DNA from 3 places in the Variovorax sp. GW458-11-26-14-LB1 genome. Region 3 is predicted to be linked to each of the others. Evidence: predicted binding sites of a transcription regulator. Region 3 holds the regulator's gene; each other region holds the start of a gene.

Region 1 (10,373 bases), on a different contig from region 3:
TCACGGCCTTGCAGGCTGCGATCACGCCGGTGGCGATGGTGTCGCACTTCATGATGCCGCCGAAGATGTTCACGAGGATGGCTTCCACGTTCTTGTTCTTCAGCATGATCTTGAAGGCTTCCGTGACCTTCTCGGGGGTGGCACCGCCGCCCACGTCCAGGAAGTTGGCCGGCTCGCCGCCGAACAGCTTGATGGTGTCCATGGTGGCCATGGCCAGGCCGGCACCGTTCACCAGGCAGCCGATGTTGCCGTCCAGCGAGATGTAGGCGAGGTCGAACTTCGAGGCTTCGACTTCGGCCGCGTCTTCTTCGTCCAGGTCGCGCAGGGCCACGATTTCGGGGTGGCGGAACAGCGCGTTGCTGTCGAAGTTGAACTTGGCGTCCAGGGCGACGACGTTGCCCTTGCTGTCACGGTTGAGCGGGTTGATCTCGACCAGCGAGGCGTCCGTCTCCATGTAGCAGGTGTAGAGCTTCTTCAGGATGTCGACCGTCTGGGCGGTCGAATCGGCCGGCATGCCGATGCCGTCGGCGATTTCCTTGGCTTGCGCGTCGGTCAGGCCGTCCTTGGGGTCGGCGTAGACCGTGATGATCTTCTCGGGGGTGGAATGGGCCACTTCCTCGATGTCCATGCCGCCTTCGCTCGAAGCGATGAACGCCACCTTCTGGGTGGCGCGGTCGGTCACGGCCGAAATGTAGTATTCCTTGTTGATGTCGGCGCCGTCTTCGATGTAGAGGCGACGCACCTTCTGGCCTTCAGGGCCGGTCTGGTGGGTCTTGAGCTGCATGCCGAGGATCTCGCCAGCCAGCTTCTTGACGTCTTCGATCGACTTGGCGACCTTGACGCCACCGCCCTTGCCGCGGCCACCCGCGTGGATCTGGGCCTTGACGACCCAGACCGGGCCTCCAAGCTTCTGGGCGGCCTCGACCGCCTCCTGAACCGTATAGGCCGGGATGCCGCGCGGCACCGGCACGCCGAACTTGGCAAGGATTTCCTTGCCTTGGTACTCGTGAATCTTCATGAGGGATGTCTCTCGGAAGGAGGAGGTTGAGAACGGGAGATCGGGAGTGAGACTGTTGTTTCTGCTCTGTTGTTCGCGGGCGACGGCAGCCTGACGGCTGGGGGCGGCGAACAACCGCGGACTGTATCATGGTGCGCCGCACCAATACTTGATGCGCGGTTGCGGTCAATACGTACTTTCTTCTAGCCACCCTACGCATACTCCGATATGGCCAAGGTTTTCATCGACGGCGAAGCCGGCACCACCGGCCTGCAAATTCGCGAGCGGCTGCAGACGATGCCGCAGATCGAGCTCGTGAGCATCGCGCCCGAGCTGCGCAAGGACGTGGCCGCCAAGCGCGAGCTGATGGCCGGCGTCGACCTCGTGGTGCTGTGCCTGCACGACGACGCGGCGCGCGAGTCGGTCGCGCTGATCGACCAGCTCCCGGGCCAAAAGCCCAAGATCATCGACGCCTCGACCGCCCACCGCATCGCGCCGGGCTGGGTCTTCGGCTTCCCCGAACTCGTCGAAGGCCACTGGCAGGCCGTGGCCCAGGCCGACCGCGTCGGCAACCCCGGCTGCTACGCCACCGGCGCCATCGCCATGGTGCGTCCGCTGGTCGACGCGGGCCTGCTGCCGGCCGACTTCCCGGTGTCGCTGCCTTCGGTGAGCGGCTACTCCGGCGGCGGCCGCACGATGATCGAGGACTACGAGGGCGGCAAGGCGCCGCTGTTCGAGACCTACGCGCTGGGCCTGAAGCACAAGCACATCCCCGAAATCATGACCTACACCGGCCTCACGCGCCGCCCGGTCTTCATTCCGTCGGTGGGCAACTTCAAGCAGGGCATGCTGGTGCAGTTGCCGCTGCACCTGGACCTGCTGCCCGGCAAGCCGAAGGCCGGCGACCTGCAGGACGCCCTGGCCGCCCACTATGCCAAGAGCAACACGCCCGAGCAGTTCGTGAAGGTGCTGCCACCGACCGACGACGGCAAGCTCGACGCGCTGGCGCTCAACGACACCAACCAGCTGGAGATCCGCGTGTTCCCGAACGAGGACCACCGCCACGCCGTGGTGATCGCGCGCCTGGACAACCTGGGCAAGGGCGCCAGCGGCGCCGCGGTGCAGAACCTCAAGCTGATGCTGGCGCTCTGAGCCACTTCCAGCGCTGACAAGCAAGAAAGGCCGGCCCGCAAGGACCGGCCTTTCTGCTTTCAGTCGACCCGCATCGTGCCCGTGTCGCGGTAGCGCACGTGCCACGAAAACGCCTCTTCCAGCCGGTGCGGCGTGTGGCCGCCGCAGGTCGCCACAGCACGCGTGTAGTAATCCTGCAGCATCGCGCGGTACGGCTCGGCCGCGCAGTTGGCGATGATCGCCGCCGCCCGTTCACGCGGCGCCAGCCCACGCAGGTCGGCCAGGCCCACCTCGGTGACCAGGATGTCGACGTCCTGCGGTGCATGGTCCACGTGCGACACCATCGGCACGATGCTCGACACCGCGCCCTGCTTGGCGACCGACTTGGTCGCGAAGATCGACAGGTAGGCGTTGCGCGCGAAGTCGCCCGAGCCGCCGATGCCGTTCATCATGTGCGTGCCCAGCACGTGGGTCGAGTTGACGTTGCCGTAGATGTCGGCCTCCAGCGCCGTGTTCAGCGCGATGATGCCCAGGCGCCGGATGATCTCCGGGTGGTTGCTCACCTCCTGCGGCCGCAGCACCAGCCGGTCCTTGTAGCGCTCCAGGTCGCCGAACACCTGCCGCGCCTTCGCGGGCGACAGCGTGATCGACGAGCCCGAGGCGAAGTCCAGCTTGCCGGCGTCGAACAGGTCGAAGGTCGAGTCCTGCAGCACCTCCGAATACATCGTAAGGTGCTCGAACGGCCCCGCGCCCAGCCCCGACATCACCGCGTTGGCGACCGTGCCGATGCCCGCCTGCAGCGGCAGCAGCCGCTCGGTGAGCCGGCCCTGCGCCACCTCGCGCTCGAAGAAGGCCACCAGATGCGCCGCGATGGCCGCCGTTTCGGCGTCGGCCGGCAATACCGTGGAGGTGCTGTCGGCCTTGTCGGTGATGACGATGCCCAGGATCTTCTCGGGCGGGATCTCGATGGCGCTGGTGCCGATGCGGTCGTGCGGCGCCACCAGCGGCATCGGCTCGCGCTGCGGGCGGTGCTTGGGAATGAAGATGTCGTGCAGCCCTTCGAGCGCGGTCGACTGCGAGGTGTTGATCTCGACGATCACCTTGTCGGCCAGGATCGCGAAGCTCGCGCTGTTGCCGATCGAGGTGCTCGGCACCAGCGCGCCGGTCTCGGTGATGGCCACGGCCTCGATGATCGCGATGTCGATCGGCGGAATCTGCCGCGTGCGCAGCATCTCGACCGTTTCCGACAGGTGGTGGTCGATGAACATCACCTCGCCGCGGTTGATCGCCTGGCGCAGCACGGTGTCGACCTGGAACGGCATGCGCCGGCTGATGGCACCGGCCTCGGTCAGCTGGCGGTCCACGTCGCCGCCGAGCGAGGCGCCGGTCATGAGCGTGATCTTCATCGGCTCGCGGCGCGCGCGGGCCGCGAGCGCCAGCGGCACGGCCTTGGCGTCGCCGGCGCGCGTGAACCCGCTCATGCCGACCACCATGCCGTCGCGAATCCATTCGGCAGCGGCCTCCGCGGTGGTGATCTTGCTGCGCAGGGCGGGCAGGCGGATGCGGTCTTCGTGCGACATGGAGGGAAAGCGTCTTTCTTTCGGGAAGGGGGAGGCCGGCACCGCGCGCGCGGCGGGTGTCAGCGCAGGAAGTAGTCGACCGGCACCAGCGGCGCCGGCGCCGGGGCGCCCACCGACTGGCACAGGTCGATCTCGAGCGTGCGGCACAGGGCCTCGAGCGGCAGGTCGTTCGACTCGGTGCCGAAGGGCTCCTCGATCTCGTCGCCGAGCGCATCCAGGCCGAAGAAGGTGTAGGCCACGATCAGCACCACCACCGGCGTCATGAACCCGACCGAGTCCACCAGCCCGAAGGGCAGCAGGTAGCAATACAGGTACGCCGTGCGGTGCAGCAGCAGCGTGTACGAAAAGGGAATGGGCGTGCTGAGGATGCGCTCGCACGACGCAGCCGCCGCGCTCAGCGCCGACAGCGTGCCGTCGACACCCGCCGCCAGGGCCGGGTCGATGCGCCGCGCGCGCAGCGCTTCGCGCAGGTCGGCGCCCATGTGCATCAGCAGCGCATGCGGCCGGTTGGCGACCTGCGTCAGGCCCTGCCATTCCGTCTCGCGCAGGAAGGGCCGGGTGTCAGCCGCGGCATCGGTGCCGCGCAACTGGTGGCGCAGCGCATGAGCAAACGCCGCGGCGCGCAGGGTCATGCGCACGCGCAGGTCGTCCAGGCGGCGGACGGTGTCGGCGCCGGCGTTCACCGGCGCATCGCCGTCGATGAGGCTCTGGCACTGGCGCGCCAGGTTGCGCGAGCGCAGGATCACCTCGCCCCAGAGCTTGCGCGCCTCCCAGAAGCGGTCGTAGGCCGCGGTGTTGCGAAAGCCCAGGAAGATCGCCAGCGGCAGGCCGAGCAGCGCGAAGGGCACGGTGCCGAGCGGAATCTTGATGGAGCCGAAGCGCCCGTGCAGCACCGTGACGACGATGGCCACGATCACGTTGAGCGTCAGCGCCGCGGCGATGCGCGGCAGGACGGAGCCCCGCCAGGACAGAAACAGCTTGAGCCCGGACGGGCGTTTCCGGACGATCATAAAAGCGGGGGGCAGGGGAGACAGGCAGGCATGGAGGCCGCGCACACCGCAAGGCCCGCGCGGGCGCTGATTGTCGCCGAGGCGTCAGCGCCGCAGCAGCTGCACGCCTCAAGACCAACGAAGACGGTCGGGCTCAGCGCACGAGCCACAGCCCCACGCCCAGCAGGACGGCCTGCGCCACCAGCGCGATGTAGAAGAGCTTGCGCGAGGGCGTCGCCATCTCCTGCAGCACCTCGTGGATGCGGCGCGTGAGCAGGGCGCGCAGGGCAGGGTCTTCGCCCGTCGCCGGCGTCGTCGCACCGTGCGCGGCACGCTCCTGCTGCCACTCGGCCAGCATGTCGCTCAGGGGCAGGCGGCCCAGCACGAAGCCGACCACCGCGCGCACGGCCCGGCCTTCGCCGAGCACCGGCGCGAGCTGCTGGCACAGGGCGTCGGGCGAGAGCCAGTCGGCCACGCGCTGCAGGCCGCCGTGCGTGCGCGGCATGGCTTCGATGCGGCCCGCGATGGCGTCACCCAGGCGCTGCGACACGGCCTCGCCGCGCGCCGCGACCAGGTGCTGCATCGCGCGGGCGCGGCCCCGCTGCACGCCGAGCAGGAAGTACACGCCGACGAACAAAGACAGCAGCACGGCCACCAGCAACGGCGGCGACATGATCAGCGCCAGGATGGCGCCCGCGCCACCGGCGCGCGCCGCCGGGATGCCCGGGCCCTGCAGCTGGCTCAGGTAGTAGAAGAACACGCCGCCGCCGAGAAACAGGCCGATCAGCGCGCCCTTGATGGCCGAGCCGGCGAAGGCGAAGCCGGCCTTGGCGCCGGTGCGAACGAGAGACTGCGGGTGGGCGGGTTGCGACGACATGAAGGGTTCCTCCGGTTTTTCTGGAAAGCCGCCTCCTGGGAGGCCGGTCGCTGGCGATCATGCCACCGCCTTCCCGCACCATAATCGCGCGACACAACAACGAGGAGGATCGTCATGGGAACCGTCAAGTTTCAGAAACCGACCGGCGCATTCGTCGCCGCATCCTGGGCCGCGCTGATCATCGGCGCCATCGTGTACCTGCTCGGGCTGTGGAATGCCGCGATGCAGCTCAACGAGAAGGGCTACTACTTCACCATCCTCATGTACGGCCTGTTCTCGGCCGTGTCGCTGCAAAAGACGGTGCGCGACCGGCTCGAGGGCATCTCGGTCACCGGCATCTACTTCGGCCTGTGCTGGGTCTCGCTGCTGCTGTCGGTGGGCCTGCTGGCCGTGGGCCTGTTCAACGCCTCGCTGGCTGCGAGCGAGAAGGGCTTCTACGCCATGGCCTTCCTGCTGAGCCTGTTCGGCGCGGTGGCGGTGCAGAAGAACGTGCGCGACATCGCCGCGTACAAGGCCGAGAACCCGCTGGCCGACGACGTCACGGCCACCGAGTAAGCCAGGCCGGGCTCAGCCCGCCTCGAGCAGGCGGCGCAGGGCCTGCAGGTCGCGCGCGATCCATCCGGCGTCGCGCGCAAAGGCCGCATCGTCCATGTGCGGCTGGCGCAGCAGCGAGAACTGCAGCTCGCACACGCCGGGCGCCACGCCGATCACGCGGAACGGCAGGTAGACCTCGGGCACGCCTTCGGGCGCCACCCAGTGGTCGAGCACGCCGAACTCATTGGGCGGCGCAAAGCGCATGCGGGCCTCGCCGCTTTCGGGCGTGCGCACGATCCAGTGGTCGCCGTGCGGCACCAGCGCGCTCTTGGCGAGGCCACTGGCCCAGTCGGGCAATCGCTTCGGGTCGGACGCGAGTGCGTAGGCGTCGCGCCATTCGCAGTGCACGCGCTGCGTGATGACGCGGGACAGGGCCGCGTCGCCTTCATTCGCCGGAGGGGTCGTCGCTGGGGTCATCGAAGTCGCTCCTGAGCACCTTGGACACGACAGCGCCCGAGAAACCGCGCGCCATCAGGAATCGCATCTGTTTCGCGCGCTCCTTCGCATCGGCGGGCGGCGCGTCGAAGCGGCGGCGCCACAGGGCCGTGGCGCGCTCGACTTCCGTTTCTTGCAAGCCGGCCACCGCCTGCGCGATGGCTTCGGGCGCGATGCCCTTGGCCTGCAGCTCCTGCTTCACGCGCAGCGCGCCCGAACGGGCCGCGCGCTGGTGCAGCACCGAGGCGACGACGCGCGGCTCGCTGATGAAGTCCTTGGCGGCCAGCTCGTCGAGCGCCTTCGCCAGCGTGCCGGGCTCTTCCTCGTGCTTGGCCAGCTTGCGCTCCAGCTCCGCGCGCGAATGCTCGCGCTGGCTCAGGAGGCGCAGTGCGCGGCCTTTGAGGGAGGGGGCGCTGAAGGCCATTCGGGGGTGGGTCGCTCAGACGGCCCACGCAACACGCGAAGGCCGCCCCGTCGAACTTACTCTGCCGCCTTGTCAGCCTTCGAGGCCTTGGCGGGCTTCTCGGCCTTCTCGGGTTCGCTGCCGGCGTCGGCCGCGAGCAGCGGAATGCCCAGCGACTCGCGCACCTTGTTCTCGATCTCGCGCGACAGGTCGGGGTTCTCGCGCAGGAACTCGCGGGCGTTGTCGCGGCCCTGGCCGATCTTCTCGCCGTTGTAGGCGTACCAGGCGCCCGACTTGTCGATGATCTTGGCGTTCACGCCCATGTCGATGATCTCGCCCTCGCGGCTGATGCCTTCGCCGAACAGGATGTCGAACTCGGCCGTCTTGAACGGGGGCGACACCTTGTTCTTCACCACCTTCACCTTGGTTTCGTTGCCGATGGCTTCGTCGCCCTTCTTGATGGTGCCGATGCGGCGGATGTCCAGGCGCACCGAGGCGTAGAACTTCAGCGCGTTGCCGCCCGTGGTGGTTTCGGGCGAGCCGAACATCACGCCGATCTTCATGCGGATCTGGTTGATGAAGATGACCATGCAGTTGGTCTTCTTGATCGTGGCCGTGAGCTTGCGCAGCGCCTGGCTCATCAGGCGGGCCTGCAGGCCGGGCAGCGAGTCGCCCATTTCGCCTTCGATTTCGGCCTTGGGCGTGAGCGCGGCGACCGAGTCGACCACGATCAGGTCGACGGCGCCCGAGCGCACCAGCGAATCGACGATTTCGAGCGCCTGCTCGCCGGTGTCGGGCTGGCTGATCAGCAGGTCGGACAGGTTCACGCCGAGCTTCTGGGCGTACTGCACGTCGAGGGCGTGCTCGGCGTCGACGAAGGCGCAGGTGCCGGCCTGCTTCTGCATGGAGGCGATCACCTGCAGCGTGAGCGTGGTCTTGCCCGAGGATTCCGGGCCGTAGATTTCAACGACGCGGCCACGGGGCAGGCCGCCGACGCCCAGGGCGATGTCCAGGCCCAGCGAGCCGGTGGAGACCACCTGGATGTCTTCCAGCGCCTCGCCTTCGCCCAGGCGCATGATCGTGCCCTTGCCGAACTGCTTTTCGATCTGGGCCAGCGCGGCCTGCAGGGCCTTGGCCTTTTCACTGTTGGCGACCGAGATGCTTGCGCCCTTGACGACTGCGTCCATGTGGAAATCTCCTTGAATATCAACGGTTTGTGTCGGGATTCATCCATCTGCTTTTAACCACAGGCTGGATGCTTGAACAGTAGTGTAGGGGCTCATGGCGTTTCGCAAACCCACTTTAAAGTCAGTTTGCCTTACCATCTGAAGCCATGGCCGACCCCGCCTTTCCCACCGATCCCGACGCCTGGCGCCAGACCCACCTGGGCCGCCTGCTGGGCCATGCGATGCGCCGCTTCGACGAGCGCGTGCTGGCGCTCATGGCGCACGACATCGACGTGCCGCTGGCGCTGTCGAACCTCGCGGCGCGCGCGCAGGTGAGCGCGGCGCACATCCACATCACGCGGCACCTGGCGCGCGAGGGCTCGCGCCTGACCGAACTGGCCGAGCGCGCCGGCATGACCAAGCAGGCCATGGGCACGCTGGTCGACCAGTGCGAGGCCTGGGGGCTGGTCACGCGCGGGCCCGACCCGCTCGACGCGCGCGCACGGCGCGTGCTGTTCACGGCCGACGGGCTGGCCTGGCTCGACGCCTTCCGCCGCGCCGTGACGCAGACGGAGCGCGAGTTCCGCGCCAGCGTGGGCGACGAGATCGCCACCGTGGTAACCATCGGACTCGAAGCCTATACAGCGGGCTAGACTCGCGTTGAGACAAATGTGAACTGCGCCGGCATGGCGCCTGAATCCGCCGGAGGTGGCTCATGCGAATACTGATTGCCGAAGACGACCAGGTGCTGGCCGATGCCCTGCTGCGCAGCCTGCGCACCTCGGGCGCGGCGGTCGATCACGTGGCCAACGGCTCGCAGGCCGACACCGCGCTCATGACCCACAGCGAGTTCGACCTGCTGATCCTCGACCTCGGGCTGCCCAGCCTGCACGGCATCGAGATCCTCAAGCGCCTGCGCGCGCGCGGCTCGCAGCTGCCGGTGCTGGTGCTCACGGCGGCCGACAGCGTGGAAGAGCGCGTCAAGGGCCTGGACCACGGCGCCGACGACTACATGGCCAAGCCCTTCAGCCTGCAGGAGCTCGAGGCGCGCGTGCGCGCCCTCACGCGGCGCGGCATGGGCGCCACCAGCAACGCGATCCGCCACGGCCCGCTGGTCTACGACCAGGCCGGCCGCGTGGCGACCATCGACGGCAAGATGATCGAACTGTCGGCGCGCGAACTGGGCCTGCTCGAGGTGCTGCTGCAGCGCGCCGGCCGACTGGTCAGCAAGGACCAGCTGGTGGACCGGCTGTGCGAATGGGGCGAAGAGGTGAGCATCAACGCCATCGAGGTCTACATCCACCGCCTGCGCAAGAAGATCGAGAAGGGACCGGTGCGCATCGCGACGGTGCGCGGGCTGGGCTACTGCCTCGAGAAGATTCCCGGTTGAGCGTGCCCTGCCCGCGCGCAATGCCGTCAGGGCTGCTTGCGCAGATTGACGAGCAGCGTGGCGCCAGTGTTCGAACGGATCAGGAACATGAGGCTGCGGAAGTAGCCGTTGCTGTCGTACACGCCCGCCGGCACCAGCCCGATGATGGCCGGCCCGGCATAGCTGCCGGTGGCGGCGGGGGTGAGCTTGCAGTCGTTGGTGCTGGCCGTGGCGGTATTCACGGCCTTCAGCGTGAGGCTGTACATGTTCTTGGCCGAGCCGGGCTGCGCCAGGGCGACAGTACCCGAGAGCGTGCACTGGCCGATCTGCACGCCGCTCGTGCTGCCAGTGAACACGCCCTGACCATCGACCTGCACCGTCACGCCCAGGCTCGGGCTGCTGTCGGTGTTGGACCACGTGCCGGTCATGCTCGCCTGCGACACCGCCAGCGCGTTCTCGATCGTGTAGGCCAGCGGGCCGACATCGGACGGCCTGCGGTTGTCGTAGGCGTAGGTGCCATCCACCGACTTCTTCGGCGCGAAGGTGCCCGAGCCCGTCACCGGATATGCGTTGGGCGGAACATACAACTCGGTGTCCAGGTTGAACGACCAGTCGAGCCCCGTGACCTTCAGCGAACCCCACATCGTGCCCCCGAGGAAGCTGCCCGCCAACGAACCGTTGGTGCCGACGAAGGCAATGCCTCGCACGCCCGCGTAGATGCCTTCGCTGTCGTTGCCCACCGCGGCGGTGGAGCCGGGCTGCGGCGCGCTCAGCGAGGGCGACGGCTCGGAGCCCGGCACGGCGGCGCGGTTCTCGGCCGGTGCGGGCGCGG
Region 2 (10,373 bases), on a different contig from region 3:
GACGGGATCGGTTGCGCATGCGTGTGCTTGTGGCATGCATCCCGCTGCGCAGGCTGAGTTGTTTGACCCAGCCACCAACGCATGGTCGTCCGCCGGTACATTGGATATGCCCCGCTTTGGGTCGTCGGTGACCCTGATGCCGACAGGCAAGGTACTCGTTGTTGGCGGCAGCATCGACGGTGGCATCGATTTTCCCCCAGGGAGCCCTCCTCGCCCATTGATCCCATCTCCGCTGAAAAGCGCCGAAGTTTACGATCCGCTGACGAACATATGGCAGTCGTGGGGGCCGTTACTGTCCGCGCGTTCCGCACATGCGGCTTCGCTCATGTCGAATGGGAAGCTGCTGGTATCCGGTGGCCAAGCGGCCGTACCTGATGATCCGACAAGTCCGAATCCTTTGAACTGGCACGACGAACTGGTGCCAACCAGCGAAATCGGCTGGTAACCGCGGCAGGGTCATGGCGAAGGCCGTGGCCCTCACCGCGAACTACTTGAGCCAGCCGCGCCGGCGGAAGTACCACATCGGCACCAGCGCGCTCGCGGCCATCAGCGCGATGGCGTAGGGGTAGCCCATGGCCCAGTCGAGCTCGGGCATGAACTTGAAGTTCATGCCGTAGATGCTCGCGATCAGCGTGGGCGGCAGCAGCGCGACGCTGGCCACCGAGAAGATCTTGATGGTCTTGTTCTGGTTGATGTTGATGAAACCGACGGTCGCATCCATCAGGAAGTTGATCTTGTCGAAGAGGAAGGCCGTGTGGTTGTCCAGTGATTCGATGTCGCGCAGGATCTGCCGCGCCTCTTCGAACTGCTCGGCGTTGAGCATCTTGCTGCGCATCATGAAGCTCACGGCGCGGCGCGTGTCCATCACGTTGCGGCGGATGCGGCCGTTCAAGTCTTCCTGCCGTGCGATGGCGCCGAGCACCTCGCCGGCCAGCTCGTCGCTGACGTTGCCCGACAGCACTTTCTTGCCCGCCACTTCGAGCTCGTCGTAGATGTTCTCCAGCGTGTCGGCCGAGTACTCGGCGTCGGCGTCGAAGAGCTTGAGCATCACTTCCTTGGCGTCTTCGATCAGCCCCGGCGCGCGGCGTGCGCGCATGCGCAGCAGGCGGAACACGGGCACGTCTTCGTCGTGGATCGAGAACAGCACGCCGCGGCTGCGCAGGTCGGTGTTGTGCTGGTTGAGGATGAAGGCGACGCGCACCGTGCGCGGGTCTTCGTCGTCGTCGATCAGAAAGTCGGAGCGGATGTGCAGTTCGCCGTTGTCTTCCTCGTAGAAGCGGGCCGATTCCTCGATGTCCTCGTCCATCGCGTCTTCGGGAATCGAGAGGCCGTAGTACTGCTTGATCCAGCGCTTTTCCTCGAGCGTGGGCGACTCGAGGTCGACCCAGATCGGCTGGAACTTGGAGAGCTCTTCGAGCGACTCGATCTCTTCCTGGACGAGGCGGCCGTTGGCGAGCGTAAAGATGTTGAGCATGGGCTCACTCCCGGGGGTGACTGAACGATGGGCGAGGGAGGGGCGCTTTCAATTCCCGCAGACCCGGCGTCAGTACATCACGCGCGGCGTCGGATGGGAGTTGAAAGCTGCCGAGACGGGGCGGTTTCCATGGGGAGTCTCCGGTTGCAGCGAGGCGCGATTATGTCACCGGCCACAGGGCGACAAGGCACTCGAACTGGACGGACATACAGTAAAGTCGTGCCCATGCAGACCCCTGCGTCCCCCGTTCTTTCCACCCCCCCGAAGACGCAAGCCGAGCGCCTGGCCGCGGCGCTCGCCGCGCTCGCCGCGCTCAACGACGACCAGCGCGCGGCGGTCGAGCACGGCGTGGGCGCGGCGGTCGGCGCCGACCACCGGCCGCTGCTCGTGATCGCCGGCGCCGGCTCGGGCAAGACCAGCACGCTGGCGCACCGCGTGGCGCACCTGATCGCGGACGGGGTCGATCCGCAGCGCCTGCTGCTGCTCACCTTCTCGCGCCGCGCCGCGCAGGAAATGGAGCGCCGCGCGGGCCAGGTGCTGGCGCGCGTGCTGGGGCTGAAGTCGGAGCGCCCGCCGGCGCTGCCGTGGGCCGGCACCTTCCACGGCATCGGCGCGCGGCTGCTGCGCGAATACGCCGCGCAGATCGGGCTGGACGAGAACTTCACCATCCACGACCGCGGCGACGCCGAAGACCTCATGGGGCTGGTGCGGCATGAGCTGGGCCTGTCGTCCACGGTCAACCGCTTCCCGCGCAAGGGCACCTGCCTGTCGATCTACTCGCGCTGCGTGAACACGCGCGCGCCGCTGGCCGCCGTGCTGAAGGACAGCTTTCCCTGGTGCGCCGAGTGGGAGGCGCAGCTCAAGACGCTCTTCGGCGCCTACGTCGAGGCCAAGCAGCAGCAGAACGTGCTCGACTACGACGACTTGCTGCTCTACTGGGCCGAGATGGTCGCCGAGCCCGCGCTGGCCGCGCACGTCGGCGCGCGCTTCGACCACGTGCTGGTCGACGAGTACCAGGACACCAACCTGCTGCAGGCCGAGATCCTGCGCGCGATGAAGCCCGACGGGCGCGGCGTGACGGTGGTGGGCGACGACGCGCAGTCGATTTATTCGTTCCGCGGCGCGACGGTGCGCAACATCCTCGACTTTCCCTCGCAGTTCAGCCAACAGGCGCGCATCGTCACGCTGGAGCGCAATTACCGCTCGACGCAGCCGATCCTCGACGTGTCGAACCGCGTCATCGCGCAGGCCGCCGAGCGGCACGCCAAGACGCTGTGGACCGACAAGCCCTCGGCCGGCAAGCCGGTGCTGGTGCTCGTGCCCGACGAGGCCGGGCAGGCACGCTGGGTGGCCGACAAGATCCTGGCGCACCGCGAGGGCGGGCTGGCGCTGAAGTCGCAGGCGGTGCTGTTTCGGACCTCGTCGCACAGCGCGGCGCTCGAGCTGGAACTGGCGCGGCGCAACATCCCGTTCGTGAAGTTCGGCGGGCTCAAGTTCCTCGAGGCCTCGCATGTGAAGGACCTGCTCGCGGTGCTGCGTTTCGCGCAGAACCCGCGCGGGCGCATGGCGGGCTTCCGGGTCACGCAGCTCATTCCCGGCGTGGGCCCGGCCACCGGCACGCGCCTGCTCGACGCGATGGACCAGGCGGCCGACCCGGCCGCGGCCGTGCGCGACTTCGTGCCGCCCTCGGCCGCGCGCGAACAGTGGGCCGATTTCGCCCAGGCCTACGCCGCCTTGCGCGCGCCGTCGCTGCAGTGGCCGGCCGACGTGGAGGTGGCCATGCAGTGGTACCAGCCGCACCTGGAGCGGCTGTACGAAGACACCTCGGGCGTGCGCCGCGCCGACGTCGAACAGCTGGCGCGGCTGGCGGCCGGCTATGGCTCGCGCGAGCGCTTTCTCACAGAGCTCACGCTCGACCCGCCCGAAGCCACCAGCGACCGGCCCGGCCCGCCCTCGCTCGACGAGGACTACCTGATCCTGTCGACCATCCATTCGGCCAAGGGCCAGGAGTGGAACTCGGTGCACGTCATCAACGTGGTCGATGGCTGCATGCCGGCCGATGTGGCCCAGGGCGCGCACGAGCTGGAAGAAGAACGGCGCCTGCTCTACGTGGCGATGACGCGGGCCCGCGACCACCTGCACCTGGTGATGCCGCAGCGCTTTCACATCACGCAGCAGGCGGCGCGCGGCGACCGGCACCTGTACGCCAACCGCACCCGCTTCATCACCGAGTCCGACCTGGCGGGCTTCGAGCTGCAGACCTGGCCGCCGCCGCCGGTGCTGCCGCCCGCGGTGCCACCGCCGGCCGCGGTGATCGACCTGCGCAACCGCATGCGCGCCGCCTGGCGCTGAACGGGCCGGCCCTTCGGGCGTGAGGGTCACTGCGCGCTGCACATGGAAACACTTGCTTCCAATGTGCCGCAACGGCATGCCACTGCACGGGGGCAGCTATGGAATCAATAGCGGATTAGGGCATGCAATACACCGGCCCGTCACTCGGGCAAGCCCCGGTATTGCAATACCGTGACAGCTTGGGCATAGTGAATCCGACCGCCCCCTTTCTTCATCTCCCTTCCTCTTCTCCCTCTCTCCCAACCTCACCTGTTTCGCCGGCCACGCTTCATCCCGGAGCGCGGTCATTTCCCCAACCGTCAATTCTCAGGAGGTCATTCATGAATTTGACGATCAGCGGTCATCACCTCGACGTCACACCTGCCTTGCGCACCTACGTCACGAGCAAGCTGGACCGGATCACGCGACATTTCGACCAGGTGGTCGATGTCAAGGTGATCCTCACGGTGGAAAAGCAGAAGGAAAAGGAACGCCGCCAAAGGGCGGAGTGCAACATTCACGTCAAGGGCAATGACATGTTCGCGGAATCGAGCCACGCTGATCTGTACGCCGCGGTTGATGAGCTGGTCGACAAGCTCGACCGCCAGGTGGTCCGCCACAAGGATCGCCTGCAGGACCACCATCACGTGGCGCCCAAGCGCGTGATGTAAACGCCGGGCCCCGCGCCCCGCATCTCAGGCCGCCTTCGGGCGGCCTTTTGTTTGTCCGACCACATTGGTGGGGCTTTGCAAGGGCCTCCAGAGGAAGCGACGCCTCTCGGCAACACATGTAGACGAAAGTAATTAGGGGGACTGGGGGTTTTTACCGATGAGGTGCATAATCGCCCCCGCTCTGACCCCACCATGAATCGCCTCGCGTCCATCCTGCCGCCCGCTCAAGTGCTCGTGAGCGTTGACGCCACCAGCAAGAAACGTGCTTTCGAAGAAGCCGGCCTGCTGTTCGAGAGCCTTCACGGTCTGGGCCGTGCCCTCATCACCGACAGCCTGTTTGCGCGCGAGCGCCTCGGTTCCACCGGCCTGGGCCACGGCGTCGCCATTCCACATGGCCGCATCAAGGGCCTCAAGGCGCCGATGGCCGCGGTGTTCCAGCTGGCGAACCCCATCGGCTTCGACGCTCCCGACGAGCAGCCCGTGGCGCTGCTGATCTTCCTGCTGGTGCCCGAAGCGGCCACGCAGAAGCACCTCGAAATCCTGTCCGAAATTGCCGAGCTGTTGAGCGACGCCGGCCTGCGCGAGCAGATCAAGTCCAGCACCGACGCCGCCGCGCTGCACGGCCTCATTGCCGGCTGGCAGTCGACCCAGGTCGCCTGAGCGCCCGTGCCGGGCGGGCCGCTGCTGATAAGCTGCGGCGACGCTTTTCTCTCCCTCCATCCTGACCAGAATGCCGGCGTTTTGCGCCGGCCGCCGCACGCATGAAGCCGACCGTCATCAGCGCCGATGCCATGTTCGAGGAGTTCCGCGGGTCGCTCCGCTGGGAATGGCTCGCGGGCCTGGGCGCCTCGGAGCGCCAGTTCGACCCCGACGTCATCAGCCGCGCACAGTCGGCCGCCGACCTGGTCGGCTACCTGAACTACATCCACCCGTACCGCGTGCAGATCCTCGGCGCGCGCGAGGTGGCCTACCTCACGCGCGGCAGCAAGGAAGACTGCGTGCGCCGCATCGGGCGCATCGTCACGCTGGAGCCGCCGATGCTGGTGCTGGCCGACGGCCAGGCCGCGCCCGACGAGCTGCTGTCGATCTGCGAGCGCGCCCAGCTGCCGCTGTTTGCCACGCGCGAGTCGTCGGCCTTCGTGATCGACCTGCTGCGCGCCTACCTGTCCAAGCACTTCGCTGAGCGCACCTCGATGCACGGCGTGTTCATGGACATCCTGGGCATGGGCGTGATGATCACGGGCGAGTCGGGCCTCGGAAAGAGCGAGCTCGGCCTGGAGCTGATCTCGCGCGGCAACGGCCTGGTGGCCGACGACGCGGTCGACCTGTACCGCATCAACCAGAACACCATCGAGGGCCGCTGCCCCGACCTGCTGCTGAACCTGCTGGAGGTGCGCGGCATCGGCCTGCTGGACATCCGCGCGATCTTCGGCGAGACGGCCGTGCGCCGGAAGATGCGCCTGAAGCTCATCGTGCACCTCGTGCGGCGCGACAGCTTCGAGCGCGACTACGAGCGCATGCCCTCGGCGCCGCTCACGCAGGACGTGCTGGGCATCCCGGTGCGCAAGGTCATCATCCAGGTGGTGGCGGGGCGCAACATCGCCGTGCTGGTGGAAGCCGCGGTGCGCAATTCGATCCTGCAGCTGCGCGGCATCGACACCTATGCCGACTTCGTGGCCCGCCACCACAAGGCGATGGAAAGCGGGCGCGATCCGGACTGAGACAGCCAAGAAAAAAGCCCTTCGAAACGAAGGGCTGCTTTCTGCTTCGGCGGGCTGGCCGGCGTCAGCGCTTCTTGACGCAGTCGCCGCACAGGCCGTACAGCGACATGGCGTGGTCCTGCAGGACCCAGCCCTTGTCCTTGGCGATCATCTGCTGGCGCCGTTCGATCTCGGCGTCGTAGAACTCCTCGACCTTGCCGCACGAGGTGCAGACCAGGTGGTCGTGGTGCGTGCCTTCGTTCAGTTCGTAGACCGCCTTGCCGCTTTCGAAGTGGCTGCGTTCGAGGATGCCGGCCTGCTCGAACTGCGTGAGCACGCGGTACACGGTGGCCAGGCCGATGTCGGAGTGTTCGTTGAGCAGCACGCGGAAGACGTCTTCCGCCGTCATGTGCCGCTGGCTGCCGGTCTGGAAGATCTCGAGGATCTTCAGTCGCGGCAAGGTGGCCTTGAGGCCGGTGTTCTTGAGTTCGTCGATGTTGGCCATGATGGTTCCTGCGCCCTGGGCTGAGGCCGGGCCTTCAGGCTCGGCCGCTACAATGTTCGATCATATCGCTACCCCCTCTTCTCCCATGCCTGCCATCCTCCAACGCCGGCCCTGGTTGCTGGTTGCTGCCATTGCGGCGACGCTCGCCCTCGGTGCCTGCAGCGGTTTCAGCGAACGCACGCGTGGCGCGCTGTCTGCCGTCACCCCCTACAAAGTCGAAGTGGTGCAGGGCAATTTCGTGTCGAAGGAACAGGTCGCGGCACTCAAGCCCGGCATGTCGCGCCAGCAGGTGCGCGAGATCCTCGGCACCTCGCTGCTGAACGACGTCTTCCACGCCAACCGCTGGGACTACGTCTTCACGATCCGCCGCCAGGGCGTCGATCCGCAGGAGCGCCGCCTGACCGTGTTCTTCAACGGCGAACTCATGGACCGCTTCGAGGGCGACGAAATGCCCAGCGAAGAAGAATTCGTCGCCACGCTCGACACCCGCCGCAAGAGCGGCAAGGTGCCGCAGCTCGAGGCCACCGAAGAAGAGCTCAAGAAATTCGCGCCCAAGGCCGACAAGAAAGCCGATACCACCGGCACCCCGGCAGCCCCCATGCCCGCGCTGCCGGCCGCCTACCCCCCGCTCGAAGCCGCGCGCTGAGCGTGCGCGGCAGGGCTCCGGCGGCGGCCACCCCTCCTGCGGGCGGTGCCCGCCGGACCGGTGGGGCGGCTTTCGTCGGTGTCCATGGCTCCCGTAGGGACTTTTCAACGACCGAATCCCCGTGACTGAACCGACCACCACCCCCACCTCCGCTTCTTCTTCCTCCGCTCCCGCGCTGCGCCGGGTGGCGATCGCCGGCGCCTCGGGCCGCATGGGCCACATGCTCATCGAAGCCGTGCGCAACGCGCCCGACTGCCGCCTGGCCGGCGCGCTCGACATCGCCGGCAGCGCCGCCCTCGGCGCCGATGCCGCGGCCTTCCTGGGCTTCACCAGCGGCGTGCCCATCGTGGCCGATCTGCGCACCGGCCTGCAGGACGCGCAGGTGATGATCGACTTCACCCGCCCCGAAGGCACGATGGCGCACTTGGCCGTGTGCCGCGAACTGGGCGTGCAGGCCGTGATCGGCACCACCGGCTTCAGCGATGCGCAGAAGGCCGAGATCGGCGAGATCGCCAAAGACATCGCCATCATGATGGCGCCCAACATGAGCGTGGGCGTCAACGTCACGCTCAAGCTGCTCGACATGGCCGCCCGTGCGATGGCCACCGGCTACGACATCGAGATCGTCGAGGCCCACCACCGCTTCAAGGTCGACGCGCCCTCGGGCACCGCGCTCAAGATGGGCGAGGTGATCGCCGATGCGCTGGGCCGCGACCTCAAGGACTGCGCCGTGTACGGCCGCGAAGGCATCACGGGCGAGCGCGACCCGTCGACCATCGGCTTCGCCACCATCCGCGGCGGCGACATCGTGGGCGACCACACCGTGCTGTTCGCGGGCATCGGCGAGCGCATCGAGATCTCCCACAAGTCGTCCAGCCGCGTGACCTACGCGCAGGGCGCGCTGCGTGCGGTGCGCTTCCTGAGCGGCCAGCGCAGCGGCCTGTTCGACATGTTCGACGTACTCGGCCTGCGCTAAGCCAGGCGCACCACAACCAAGGACGCGAATGAGCGTGCTCGAACTGCTGACCCACGGTGACGGCGTCAGCCGTTCGGTGGCCGCGCTGCTGCTCGCGATGTCGATCGCCAGCTGGGTCGTGATCCTCTGGAAAGCCTGGCTGCTGCGCGGCGGCACGCGCGACGTGCTGCGCAGCATCGCCGCCTTCTGGCAGTCGGCCACCCTGGTCGAGGCCGAGCAGAAGCTGCAAGCCTTCGACCGCGCCGAACTCGTGCGCCCCGTCGTGGCCGCGTTGCGCCAGGCCGCCACCGAAGCCCCCGGCGGCACGCTGGGCGCCACGGTCGACCGCAACCAGCGCCTCACGCGCGTGCTGCGTGGCGCGCTGCACGGCGCGCTGCGGCGCCTGCAGGCCGGGCAGATCCTGCTGGCCACCGTGGGTGCCACCGCGCCCTTCGTCGGCCTGCTTGGCACCGTCTGGGGCATCTACGGTGCCCTGGCGGGCATCGCGGGCCAGACCGGCGGCTTCACCATCGACAAGGTGGCCGGGCCGGTCGGCGAGGCGCTCGTCATGACGGCCTTCGGCCTCGCGGTCGCCATTCCGGCCGTGCTGGCCTACAACGTCTTCGGCCGTGTTGTGGGGCGCGTCGAGGCCGAGCTCGAAGGCTTCGCGCACGACCTGCTCGGCAGCTTCGGCGAAGCGCCGGGACCTGCTGCACCGCCGCCCGCGCGGCCGATGCCTGTTTAAGGCGCCACGCACACCATGGCCTTCGGACGCACCTCACTGGGCAGCAGCGCCGCAGGCGGCGGGCGGGCCATGGGCGCGGGTGGACAGCGCCCGCTGTCCGACATCAACGTCACGCCGCTGGTCGACGTGATGCTGGTGCTGCTGGTGATCTTCATCATCACCGCGCCGCTGATGGCCAGTTCGATCAAGCTCGACCTGCCGCAGACCGACGCGGGCCAGCCCAACGACACGCCGAAGTTCGTGAGCCTGTCGGTCGATGCCTCGGGCAAGGTCTTCCTGAACGACAAGCCGGTGACCGACGACGAACTGACCGCCCAGCTCGAAAAGGCCGCCGCCGACAGCAAGGACACCGAGGTGCAGTTGCGCGCCGACCAGACCGTGCCCTACGGCAAGGTGGTGGCGCTCATGGGCATCGCGAACAAGGCCGGGCTGAGCCGCATCGGCTTTGTCACCGAGGCCGAGGCGGCGCCCGCCAAACCGCGTTGACCTTGCGGGCCCGGCCCGCCCGCCTCAGCCGAGCGTCACCGGCTTGGTGTGCCAGATCTCGTGGGCGTACTCCGCGATCGTCCGGTCCGACGAAAAAGCCCCCATCCCCGCCACGTTGAGGATCGCCATGCGCGTCCACGCCTCCGCATCGCGGTACAGCGCATCGACCTCGGCCTGCTTCGCGACATAGCTCGCGTAGTCGGCCAGCAGCAGGTAATGGTCGCCCCAGTTCACGAGCGCGTCGTAGATGCCCTGGTAGCGCGCCGGCTCGCCCGGCGAGAACGCGCCGTCGCGGACCGCGTCGAGCACGCGCTTGAGTTCGGCGTTCTCCTCGTAGATCTCGCGCGGCTGGTAGCCACGGGCGCGGATGTCGGCCACCTCGGGCGTGGTGTGGCCGAAGATGAAGATGTTCTCGGGGCCGACGTTCTCGCGCATCTCGACATTGGCGCCGTCGAGCGTGCCGATGGTGAGCGCGCCGTTGAGCGCGAACTTCATGTTGCCGGTGCCTGAAGCTTCCGTGCCCGCGGTGGAAATCTGCTCCGACAGGTCGGCCGCCGGCATGATGATCTCGGCCAGGCTCACGCTGTAGTTCGGCAGGAACACCACCTTCAGCAGCTTGCCCACGCGCGCGTCGGCGTTCACGGTGGCCGCCACGTCGTTGATGAGGCGGATCACCTGCTTGGCCATCGCATAGGCCGACGCCGCCTTGCCCGCGAACACGACCACGCGCGGCACGATGTCGGCCGGCGTGCCGTTGGCCTGCGCATAGAGGATGCGGTGATAGCGCGCGATCACGTGCAGCACGTTGAGCAGCTGCCGCTTGTACTCGTGGATGCGCTTGACCTGCACGTCGAACATCG
Region 3 (10,373 bases):
TGCTCCCACACGTCCACCGTCAGCAGCGCGGTGTCGGCGGTGGTCAGCGGCGTGCCGGCGGCGCCGGTGTTCACGATGTCCACCGAACCGTCGGCCTTCTTCACGAGCCACGTCCAGCCCGAGCCGAAGTTGCCCACGGCCGACTTCACGAAGGCTTCCTTGAAGGCGTCGTAGCTGCCCCACTTGGCGTCGATGGCCTTGGCCAGCGCGCCGGTGGGTGCGCCGCCGCCTTGAGGCTTCATGCAGTTCCAGAAGAAGGTGTGGTTCCAGATCTGGGCGGCGTTGTTGTAGATGCCGCCGCTGGACTTCTTGACGATCTCTTCGAGCGTCATCGCTTCGAACTCGGTGCCCTTTTGCAGGTTGTTCAGGTTCACCACGTAGGCGTTGTGGTGCTTGCCGTGGTGGTACTCGAGCGTTTCCTTCGAATACTCGGGGGCCAGCGCGTCGATGGCGTACGGCAGGGGTGGGAGCACATGTTCCATGGTTTTTTCTCGTGGGTTGGTTGTGGGGAATGAAGGATTCTAGGAAGTAATCAGGGGGGCGGCGTCAGACGCGTTCCCGTCGCGCCGCCGGGCGTCACGGTCAGGTCGACCGAGCCATCCGAAAGGCGCGCGACCACGGCATCGCCGGCCTGCAGGCTGCCTGCGCTGACGACCGCGCGGCCTTCGCCGTCGGTCAGCAAGGCATAGCCGCGCTGCAGCACCAGGGCCGGGTCGAGCAGGCGCAGGCGCAGGGCCACGCGCTCGAGCCGCTCGCGCCGCTGCGTCAGCGAACGCGCGAATTTCGCGGAGAAATCGGTGGCGATGGCCTGCGGCACCTGCGCCAATCGCTCCCGGCGCGACAGCACCGCGTAATGCAACCGCTGCGCGTGGTGCGCCAGCCGCAACTGCTGGCGCGCGACCAGGCCCGATGGGCGGCCCAGCCGCGCGGCCGCCTGGTCCAGCCGTTGGCCGAGCACGTCGAGCCGCCCGCCCAGCGCATCGCCGAGCCGTTCGTCAAGCAGGTCGAGCGCGCCGAGCCACAGGTCGCGCGGCGCGCTGACGAGTTCGGCGGCGGCCGTCGGCGTCGGTGCGCGCAGGTCGGCGCAGAAGTCGGCGATGGTGAAATCGGTTTCGTGCCCCACGCCGCTGATTACCGGCACAGGACTCTGCACGATGGTGCGCGCCAGCGTCTCGTCGTTGAAGGCCCAGAGGTCCTCGATGGAGCCGCCACCGCGCACCAGCAGGATCACGTCGACGGCCGGCTCCAGCGTGTACAGCGACTGCAAGGCACGCACCAGGTCGCCCGGCGCGCTGGCGCCCTGCACTGCCGACGGCGCCAGCACCACGGGAATATGTGGGACGCGCCGCCGCAGCGCGGTCACGACGTCATGCAGCGCCGCGGCCCCCTGCGAGGTGACGACGCCCACGGCGCGCGGCATGGACGGCAGCGCCCGCTTGCGCGCGGGGTCGAACAGACCTTCGGCCTCGAGGCGTGCCTTGCGCTGCAGGAACTGCTCGAACAGCGCGCCCTGCCCCGCCCGCCGCAGGCTCTCGACCACGAGTTGCAGGTCGCCGCGCGGCTCGTACACCGCCAGCCGGCCGCGCACTTCGACCTGGTCGCCGTCGCGCGGCGTGAAGTCGAGCAGACCCGCCGCGCCACGGAACATCGCGCAGCGCAGCTGGCCGGATTCGTCCTTGAGCGAGAAATAGCAATGACCGCTCGATGCACGCGAGAAACCCGAGATTTCTCCGCGCACCGAGACCGGGTTGAAGCGCGCATCGAGCGCATCGGCCACCGCGCGGCACAGCGCGCCCACGGCCCACACGCGCGGCCCGGGCACGGCATTCGGCTCCCTGAAGCTCATTGCGCCCCTCCCCCACCGAGCGCCACTCTTCCACAACGGGCGTCGCGCCCCCCACTTTGGAGGGGTATGGTGGAACAGATGCACGAGTTCTCGTGCAAGCTGTTGATTTCATTAAAAAAAGTGCTGCTCAAAATTCAATCGATCTAACGGAAAGCCCGTCCCATGCGGGTTCGGAGACATTGCGCGATGGGTTAATCACAAAGTTATCCACAGAATCTGTGCGTCCTTGCCGACACGCAAACAAGCCGCGAGCCGAGGGTGGCTCGGTGGATAATCGCCGCGCATTTGCAGTCTACGGGCCGGAGGATTTTCTTGTTTTCCATCATTGTTGCCGCGGGCTGGCCAATCTGGCCATTGCTCGCCTGTTCGGTCATCGCACTCGCGCTGGTCATTGAACGTTTCACCAGCCTCAAGACCGTCAAGGTCCTGCCGCCGAAGCTGCTGGACGAGACCATCACCGTGTCGCGCGGCGCGGTTCCCGGCCCCGATGTCGTGACCAAACTGGAAAGTAACTCCATGCTCGGCCAGGTGCTGGCCGCCGGCCTGCGCGCGCTGAACGCCAACCCGCGCTGCACCGAAGAAGACCTGCGCGCCGCCATGGAGGCCTCGGGCCGCACCGTGGCGCACAAGCTCGAACGTTACCTGCCAGCGCTGGCCACCATCGCTTCGGCCGCGCCGCTGCTCGGCCTGCTGGGCACGGTGATCGGCATGATCGAGATCTTCGGCTCGCAGTCGCCCGGTAGCGGTGCCGTCGGTTCGGGCAATCCGGCGCAGCTGGCGCACGGCATTTCGATCGCGCTGTACAACACGGCCTTCGGCCTGATCGTGGCCATTCCCACGCTGATCTTCTGGCGCTACTTCCGCAGCCGCGTCGACGAGTACCTGCTGAACCTCGAACTCTCGGGCGAGCGCTTTGCCCGTCACCTGAACGCCCTGCGCAAATGAGCACGCGGGGCCGCATGCAGTTTCGCCACGGCGCGCGCGACGAGCCGGAGATCAACCTGATCCCGTTCATCGACGTGCTGCTGGTCGTGCTGATCTTCCTGATGCTGTCGACCACCTACAGCAAGTTCACCGAGATGCAGCTGCGGCTGCCGACCGCGGACGTCGACGCCCAGCGCGACTACCCGAAAGAGGTGATCGTGGCGGTGTCGGCCGACGGCCGCTACGTGATCAACAAGTCGCCGCTGGCGGACCGCAGCGTCGACACCGTGGCCGCCGCGCTCGGCGCCGCCGCCACCGGCGGCAAGGACAGCGTCGTGATCATCAGCGCCGATGCCGCCAGCCCGCACCAGGCCGTGGTGACGGTGATGGAGGCCGCGCGCCGCGCCGGCCTGATGCAGATCACCTTCGCCGCCCAGTCGACGGCCCAGGCCGGTCACTGAGTGTCGACCGGCGCGCGGCTGCAGGACGCCTGGCTGCGCCGCGGTGCGCTGGCCTGCCTGCTGTGGCCGCTGTCGCAGGTCTACGGCGCCCTCTTCGCGCTGCGGCGCACCTTCTACCGATGGGGTTGGCAGAAAACCGGACGCGTGCCGGTTCCCGTGATCGTGGTCGGCAATGTGATCGCGGGCGGGGCCGGCAAGACACCGGTCGTGATGGCCGTCGTGCGCCACCTTCAGGCGCGTGGCCTGCGGGTGGGTGTGGTGTCGCGCGGCTATGGCCGCCGCACCGACGACTGCCGTGAAGTCCAGGCTGACAGCGATCCGCAGGACGTCGGCGACGAACCCGCGCTGATCCACCATGCCACCGGCGCGCCGGTCTTCGTGGCCCGGCAGCGCATCGAGGCCGCACGCGCCCTGCTCGAACGGCACCCGGCGACGCAGGTCATCGTCAGCGACGACGGCCTGCAGCATCTGGCGCTGGCGCGCGACATCGAGATCTGCGTGTTCGATGACCGCGGTGTCGGCAACGGCTGGCTGCTGCCGGCCGGCCCCTTGCGCGAGCCGTGGCCGCGCCATTGCGACCTGCTGCTGCACAGCGGCGAGCGGCCAGCCTTCGCCGATGGCTACACCGCCACCCGCGAACTGGCGCCGTACGCCCTCGCGAAGGATGGCCGACGCATCCCGCTCGAGACGCTCGCCGGCCAGCCCGTGATCGCGCTCGCAGCCATCGCCCGGCCGGAGGCCTTCTTCACGATGCTGCGTGCTCGCGGCCTGACGCTCGCAGACACCCTCGTGCTGCCTGACCACCACGATTTCAGCGATTGGCAACGACCAGCCGGTCCCGCCCTGCCCCTCGTTTGCACGGAAAAAGACGCCGTCAAGCTCTGGCACCAGGCGCCCGACGCGCTCGCCGTGCCGCTGCACTTCGAACCCTCGCCGGCGTTCTTCGCCGCCCTCGACGCGAAGCTATCATCGCTCGATGGATACCAAGCTGCTTGAACTGCTCGTCTGCCCCGTCACCAAGGGCCCGCTGACCTGGAACGCCGAGAAGCAGGAACTCTGCTCGCGCAGCGCGCGCTTGGCCTACCCGGTGCGCGACGGCATCCCGGTGCTGCTCGAGAACGAGGCCCGCACGCTGTCCGACGAAGAGTTGGGCCTGTGAGCTTCACCGTCCTGGTGCCGGCCCGGCTGGCTTCGACGCGACTTCCCAACAAACCGCTGGCCGATATCGCTGGCCTGCCGATGGTCGTGCGCGTGGCGCAACGCGCCCGCCAGTCCGGCGCCCTTCGCGTGGTGGTGGCCGGTGATGACGCCTCGATCATCGAGGCCTGCAAGGCGCACGGCGTCGAGGCCCTGCTCACCCGCCAGGACCACCCCAGCGGCACCGACCGGCTGGCCGAGGCCTGCGAACAGCTCGGACTCGACGGTGACGCGATCGTCGTCAACGTGCAGGGTGACGAGCCGCTGATCGACCCCGCGCTGATCGACGCTGTTGCCGCCACGCTGGCCGCGCGACCGCAGGCCGCGATGAGCACCGCCGTCCATGCGATCGACTCGCTGGCCGACTTCATGAACCCGAACGTGGTGAAGGCCGTGCTCGATGCACAGGGCCATGCGCTGTACTTCAGCCGCGCACCGATCCCCTGGTGGCGCGACGGCTCTTCAGGCGGTGCGGCGCCCTCGGTGCTGCCCAGCCCGGCGCCGCTGCGCCACATCGGCATCTACGGCTATCGCGCAGGCTTCGTGCGGCAATTTCCGTTGCTGTCGCCTGCCCCTGTCGAAGCCACCGAAGCGCTCGAACAGTTGCGCGCGCTGTGGCACGGACACCGCATCGCGGTGCATGTGAGCGATGTGGCACCGGGCCCCGGGATCGACACGCCCGAAGACCTCGCGCGCGTGCGCGCCGTCTTCGCGGCCGGCTCGCCTGCGTGAGCTGCCGGCCGCCCCGAGGGAGACGGCGGCAATTTGTCACGGGGACGCATGCTATCCTCGATGCAATTCCGCCTCGGCGCGCCTGAGGGCGCGCATGGGGCGCGACACAAAATCTAAGAACCTTCCGAGGACACCATGAGACTTATTTTGCTGGGCGCGCCCGGAGCAGGCAAAGGCACGCAAGCGACCTTCATCTGCCAGAAATACGGCATTCCCCAAATCTCGACCGGCGACATGTTGCGCGCCGCGGTCAAGGCAGGCACCCCCCTCGGGCGGCAGGCCAAGACGATCATGGATTCGGGTGCACTGGTCAGTGACGACCTGATCATCAACCTCGTGAAGGAACGCATCGCGCAGCCCGACTGCAACGGCGGTTTCCTGTTCGACGGCTTCCCGCGCACCATTCCGCAGGCCGACGCCATGAAGGCGGCCGGCGTCAAGCTCGACTACGTGCTCGAGATCGACGTGCCCTTCGGCGACATCATCGAACGCATGAGCGGCCGCCGCTCGCACCCGGCATCGGGCCGCACCTACCACGTCAAGTTCAATCCGCCGAAGGTGGAAGGCAAGGACGACGTGACCGGTGAAGAGCTGATCCAGCGCGAAGACGACAAGGAAGAGACCGTGCGCAAGCGGCTCGACGTCTACAGCCAGCAGACCCGTCCGCTGGTCGACTATTACTCGGCCTGGGCTAAGACCGACCCGGCCGCCGCGCCGAAGTACCGCGCCATCCAGGGCGTGGGCACGGTCGACGAGATCACGCAGCGCGCGCTTGCCGCACTGACCAGCTGATTCAGCGGCTGATTCGTCAGCCTCTTTCTCCTAGCCGCCCTTCGACTCCGGCAGGGCGGCCACTCCCAAGAGTTCCAGCACCAGCGCAACCCGCGCCTTCACCGGCGTGAGTGCGCCCGCATCCCGCAGCCAGTCACCGGGTTTCGGCAGGATGCGTCCGTTCGCGCAGCGTGTGGCGCGCAACACCACCAAGCCACCGTCCTGCGCCTTCAGCGCCGCGGCTTCCAGCGCGTGGTGCACGGTGCCGTTGCCGGTCGTGGCCACGACCAGGCCGCGCAAGGGCTCAGTCGACGGGAGCAGCAACGCCTCCACGATCGCACCGCTCGCGCCCGCGTGGCTCATGACGATCTCGACGCGGGGCCACGGCTGCGATACCGCCTCCAGCCGCGCCGCATCGAACGGCGCTCCCTGCGGCCACGCACGCACGCGCCGCACTTCGCCCTCCTCCACATAGCCGACCGGCCCCGCATCGCCCGACGCGAAGGCATCGAGACGGTAGGTGTGCACCTTCTGCACATCGAGGCCGCTGTGGATCGCGCCCGCACACACCACCGTCACGCCCCGTGCGCCGGGCGTCGAGGCCACCGCGAGCGCGTCGCGCACGTTCTGCGGACCATCGGGCGACAGGGCCGTCGCCGGGCGCATCGCGCAGGTCAGCACCACCGGCTTGGCCGACGCGAGCACGACGTGCAGGAAGAAGGCCGTCTCCTCCAGCGTGTCGGTGCCGTGCGTGATCACAATGCCGGCCACATCAGGCTGCGCCAGCCAGTGTGCGCAGCGCGCGGCCAGCTGGCGCCAGGTGTCGGCGTCCATGTCCTTGCTGTCGAGCTGCGCGACCTGCTCCGCCACCAGCGTCACGCCGGCCGGCGCCTCGATGCCACCCAGCAGGTCCGCCACGCCCACCTGCCCGGCGGTGTAGCCGATGTTGTCGCCGCTGCTGGCAGCCTTGCCGGCAATGGTGCCGCCGGTGCCCAGCACGACCACACGGCGCGTCTCGGACGAAGAGGAATGAGTCATGGCTTGTCAACTTTTGAAAACTGGTTAAAAATACAGGTACTGGATATCTAGCCAGTGCCGCAAGGAAACCACTATGCAGTTCGCAGTGAAGCTTACCGCCCGCCAGCAGCAGATCCTGGACCTGATCCAGGGCGCCATCGCACGCACCGGTGCGCCGCCCACGCGCGCCGAAATCGCCAACGAGCTGGGCTTCAAGTCGGCCAACGCCGCCGAGGAGCACCTGCAGGCCCTGGCCCGCAAGGGCGTGATCGAACTGGTCAGCGGCACCTCGCGCGGCATCCGCCTCAAGGGCGATGCGCTGCGCTCGCTCCACGAAACGCGCCACCGCGAAGGCAACCAGTTCTCGCTCTCGCTGCCCGGTATGGCCCAGCTCGCGCTGCCGCTCATCGGCCGCGTGGCGGCGGGTTCGCCCATCCTTGCGCAAGAGCACGTCGACCAGACCTACTACGTCGAGAACACGCTCTTCCAGCGCCAACCCGACTACCTGCTCAAGGTGCGCGGCATGTCGATGCGCGACGCCGGCATCATGGACGGCGACCTGCTCGCCGTGCAGGCCACCAAGGAAGCACGCAACGGCCAGATCGTGGTGGCACGCCTCGGCGAAGAAGTCACCGTGAAGCGCCTGAAGCGCAACAAGCAGGTGATCGAGCTGCACGCCGAGAACCCCGACTACCCGACCATCATCGTCCAGCCCGGCGAGCCCTTCGAAATCGAAGGCCTCGCGGTCGGCCTCATCCGCAACACGATGCTGATGTAGGCCCCGGGCCTGCTGTCCACACGCAGCAGCACCTCATCCGGCCGCGACAGGTGGCGGGCGTATGGCGCAAAGTCGCCATCACCCTGTTGCGGCCGATTCAAGAAATCCTGCCTGTGTTCAACCTCATACTTTTTTGGAGTTCACATGGGAATCGCCCTCCTCGCCATCGCCGACCTCTGGTCGCCCCTGCAATCGCTGGCCACCCGCTGGATGCCCGCCCGCCGCCCGTCGCACGGTGACAGCAGCGACGCTGCCGCCGGTCTGCGCTACGTGGCCATTCGCCCGGCCTGCACGGCACGCACCGCAGGCAGCCCGACGCCGGCCACGTCGCCATCCGCCGCCGCGACACCCGCCCGCCCGCTGCGCGTGGTCCGCGTGGTCGATCGGCAAGGCTCGCAGCGCGGCTGCGCCAACCGGGTCGTGATTTCCGGCCGCATGGCCGACGTGTGCGCAGAACTCGACCGGCTCGCCGCACTCGAAGCTGCAGAAACTGGGAGCGGCACGCCCCGCCCCAGCCACCTGCACTGAGAAGGTGCGAACGAACCCGCCGTGCCTGCGCGCCCGCACGCGCATGGCGGATTCACCCCCAACGGTCTGAAACAGGCCTCCCGGGCGCCATCTGGCACGGGGTATCCAAACGTTCACACGTGCGACGTGCCGATGCTGCGAGGCACAATGGCATGCCATGAACATTGTGATCCTCGACGATTATCAGGACGCCGTGCGCAAGCTGCAGTGCGCCGCCAAACTGGACGCCTATGCCGCCAAGGTCTACACCAACACGGTCAAGGGCATCGGCCAACTGTCGGTTCGCCTCAAGGATGCGGACGTCATCGTGCTCATCCGCGAGCGCAGCCAGATATCCCGCCAACTGATCGAGAAGCTGCCCAAGCTCAAGCTGATTTCCCAGACCGGGCGCGTCGGCGGCCACATCGACGTCACGGCCTGCACCGAACGCGGCGTGGCGGTGGCCGAGGGCTCGGGCTCGCCGCAGGCGCCCGCCGAACTCACCTGGGCGCTGATCATGGCGGCCATGCGCCGCCTGCCGCAGTACATCAGCAACCTCAAGCACGGGGCCTGGCAGCAGTCGGGCCTCAAGTCGGCGTCGATGCCGCCGAATTTCGGCGTGGGCTCGGTGCTCAAGGGCAAGACGCTGTGCATCTGGGGCTACGGCCGCATCGGTCAACTGGTGGCGCGCTACGGGCAGGCCTTCGGCATGCAGGTCGTGATCTGGGGCCGCGAGGCCAGCTGCGCCAAGGCGCGCTCCGACGGCTTCCAGGTGGCGCAGAACCGCCACGAATTCTTTGCCGCCGCCGACGTGCTGTCGGTGCACCTGCGGCTCAACGAGGACACCCAGGGTCTCGTCAAGCTCGAAGACCTCTCGCGCATGAAGCCGACGGCGCTGTTCGTCAACACTTCGCGCGCCGAGCTGGTGGAAGCCGATGCCCTGCTGGCCGCGCTCAACCGCGGCCGCCCCGGGCTGGCGGCCATCGACGTGTTCGAGAGCGAGCCGCCGCTGCAGGGCCATGCGCTGCTGCGCCTCGAAAACTGCATCTGCACGCCGCACATCGGCTACGTCGAGCAGGAAAGCTACGAAAGCTACTTCGGCCAGGCGTTCGACAACGTCGTGAGCTTCATCAAGGGCAATCCCACGAACATCGTGAACCCCGGCGCGCTGCAGGTCCGGCGGTGAACGCATGAGCCGGCCCGCGCCGCAGCGAGGCGCGCTCTGGGCGCTGCTGGCCGGCAATTTCGTGATCGGCACGGGCGTGATGGTCGTGCCCGGCACCCTCAATGAGATCAGCGCCTCCTTGGCCATCAAGGTCGCCACCGCAGGCCAGCTGATCAGCGCGGCCGCCTTCGTGATGTGCCTGGGCGCCCCGCTGCTGGCCGCCGCGGTCGCCGGCTGGGACCGCCGCAAGCTGCTGGCCCTCACCCTGCTCTGGTACGCCGCTGGGCATGTCGCCGCGGCGCTCGTGCCCAGCTTCGGCGCGCTGCTGCCGGTGCGCATGCTGACGGTGATCGCGCCCGCCATCTTCACGCCCCAGGCCGCGGCCTGCGCCGGCATGCTGGTGCCGCCCGAGCAGCGCGGGCGCGCCGTCACCTTCGTCTTTCTCGGCTGGTCGGTAGCCTCGGTGCTGGGCCTGCCGATCGGCGCGCTGATCGGTGGCCACCTGGGCTGGCGCATGGCCTTCATGGCCATCGCGGCGCTCAGCGTCGTGAGCGCCGCCTCGGTCTGGCTCACGCTGCCCAGCGGCATCCGGCCCGCCGCGCTCACGGCCGCCGCCTGGTCGCGCGTGCTGCGCAGCCCGGTGCTGATGGGCATCGTGTCGGTCACGGCGCTGCAGGGCGTCGGCCAGTTCGTGCTGTTCAGCTACTTCGGCCCGCTGCTCAAGCAGGGTTTCGGCGCCGATGCCAATACGCTGAGCCTGATGTGGGCGCTGTTCGGCGCCTTCGGCCTGCTGGGCAACATGGTGGTGAGCCGCTACATCGACCGCGTCGGCGCCGGGCGCATGGTGCTGCTGACGACCGGGCTGATCGCGCTGAGCCTGCTGCTGTGGCCGCTGGCCAGCACGCTGGCGTGGCTCGCGGTGGTGCTCGTGCCCTGGGGCCTGGGCTGCTTTGCCACCAATTCCTCGCAGCAGGC

The links. The regulator LexA, encoded in region 3, represses DNA repair genes until DNA is damaged. The targets are predictions, from matches to a motif close to ACTGTATNNNNATACAGT.
Region 1: the regulator LexA is predicted to act here: its motif matches at 8,257-8,274, upstream of recA (recombinase RecA).
Region 2: the regulator LexA is predicted to act here: its motif matches at 1,670-1,687, upstream of AC07YS_RS25620 (ATP-dependent helicase).

What each region holds. Positions count from the first base shown of each region.
Region 1 covers NZ_JBWKYW010000042.1:47,697-58,069, forward strand. The annotation lists gene sucC (ADP-forming succinate--CoA ligase subunit beta) at 1-1,018, opposite strand, end outside; gene argC (N-acetyl-gamma-glutamyl-phosphate reductase) at 1,226-2,149, shown strand; gene scpC (succinyl-CoA:acetate CoA-transferase ScpC) at 2,209-3,708, opposite strand; gene AC07YS_RS23680 (bestrophin family protein) at 3,768-4,718, opposite strand; gene AC07YS_RS23685 (hypothetical protein) at 4,852-5,574, opposite strand; gene yiaA (inner membrane protein YiaA) at 5,689-6,129, shown strand; gene AC07YS_RS23695 (SRPBCC family protein) at 6,142-6,585, opposite strand; gene recX (recombination regulator RecX) at 6,554-7,027, opposite strand; gene recA (recombinase RecA) at 7,084-8,193, opposite strand; gene AC07YS_RS23710 (MarR family winged helix-turn-helix transcriptional regulator) at 8,340-8,825, shown strand; gene AC07YS_RS23715 (response regulator transcription factor) at 8,888-9,562, shown strand; partial or broken gene AC07YS_RS23720 (hypothetical protein) at 9,589-10,373, opposite strand, start outside.
Region 2 covers NZ_JBWKYW010000050.1:6,898-17,270, reverse strand. The annotation lists gene AC07YS_RS25630 (Kelch repeat-containing protein) at 1-445, shown strand, start outside; gene corA (magnesium/cobalt transporter CorA) at 488-1,474, opposite strand; gene AC07YS_RS25620 (ATP-dependent helicase) at 1,700-3,826, shown strand; gene hpf (ribosome hibernation-promoting factor, HPF/YfiA family) at 4,147-4,476, shown strand; gene AC07YS_RS25610 (PTS sugar transporter subunit IIA) at 4,669-5,136, shown strand; gene hprK (HPr(Ser) kinase/phosphatase) at 5,238-6,197, shown strand; gene fur (ferric iron uptake transcriptional regulator) at 6,262-6,681, opposite strand; gene AC07YS_RS25595 (outer membrane protein assembly factor BamE) at 6,767-7,327, shown strand; gene dapB (4-hydroxy-tetrahydrodipicolinate reductase) at 7,503-8,303, shown strand; gene AC07YS_RS25585 (MotA/TolQ/ExbB proton channel family protein) at 8,332-9,027, shown strand; gene AC07YS_RS25580 (ExbD/TolR family protein) at 9,043-9,513, shown strand; gene AC07YS_RS25575 (glycogen/starch/alpha-glucan phosphorylase) at 9,538-10,373, opposite strand, start outside.
Region 3 covers NZ_JBWKYW010000001.1:210,263-220,635, forward strand. The annotation lists gene AC07YS_RS00965 (superoxide dismutase) at 1-482, opposite strand, end outside; gene xseA (exodeoxyribonuclease VII large subunit) at 533-1,846, opposite strand; gene AC07YS_RS00975 (MotA/TolQ/ExbB proton channel family protein) at 2,159-2,791, shown strand; gene AC07YS_RS00980 (ExbD/TolR family protein) at 2,806-3,231, shown strand; gene lpxK (tetraacyldisaccharide 4'-kinase) at 3,232-4,227, shown strand; gene AC07YS_RS00990 (Trm112 family protein) at 4,208-4,390, shown strand; gene kdsB (3-deoxy-manno-octulosonate cytidylyltransferase) at 4,387-5,160, shown strand; gene adk (adenylate kinase) at 5,296-5,952, shown strand; gene AC07YS_RS01005 (asparaginase) at 5,983-6,969, opposite strand; gene lexA (transcriptional repressor LexA) at 7,043-7,726, shown strand; gene AC07YS_RS01015 (hypothetical protein) at 7,871-8,254, shown strand; gene AC07YS_RS01020 (D-2-hydroxyacid dehydrogenase family protein) at 8,412-9,419, shown strand; gene AC07YS_RS01025 (MFS transporter) at 9,424-10,373, shown strand, end outside.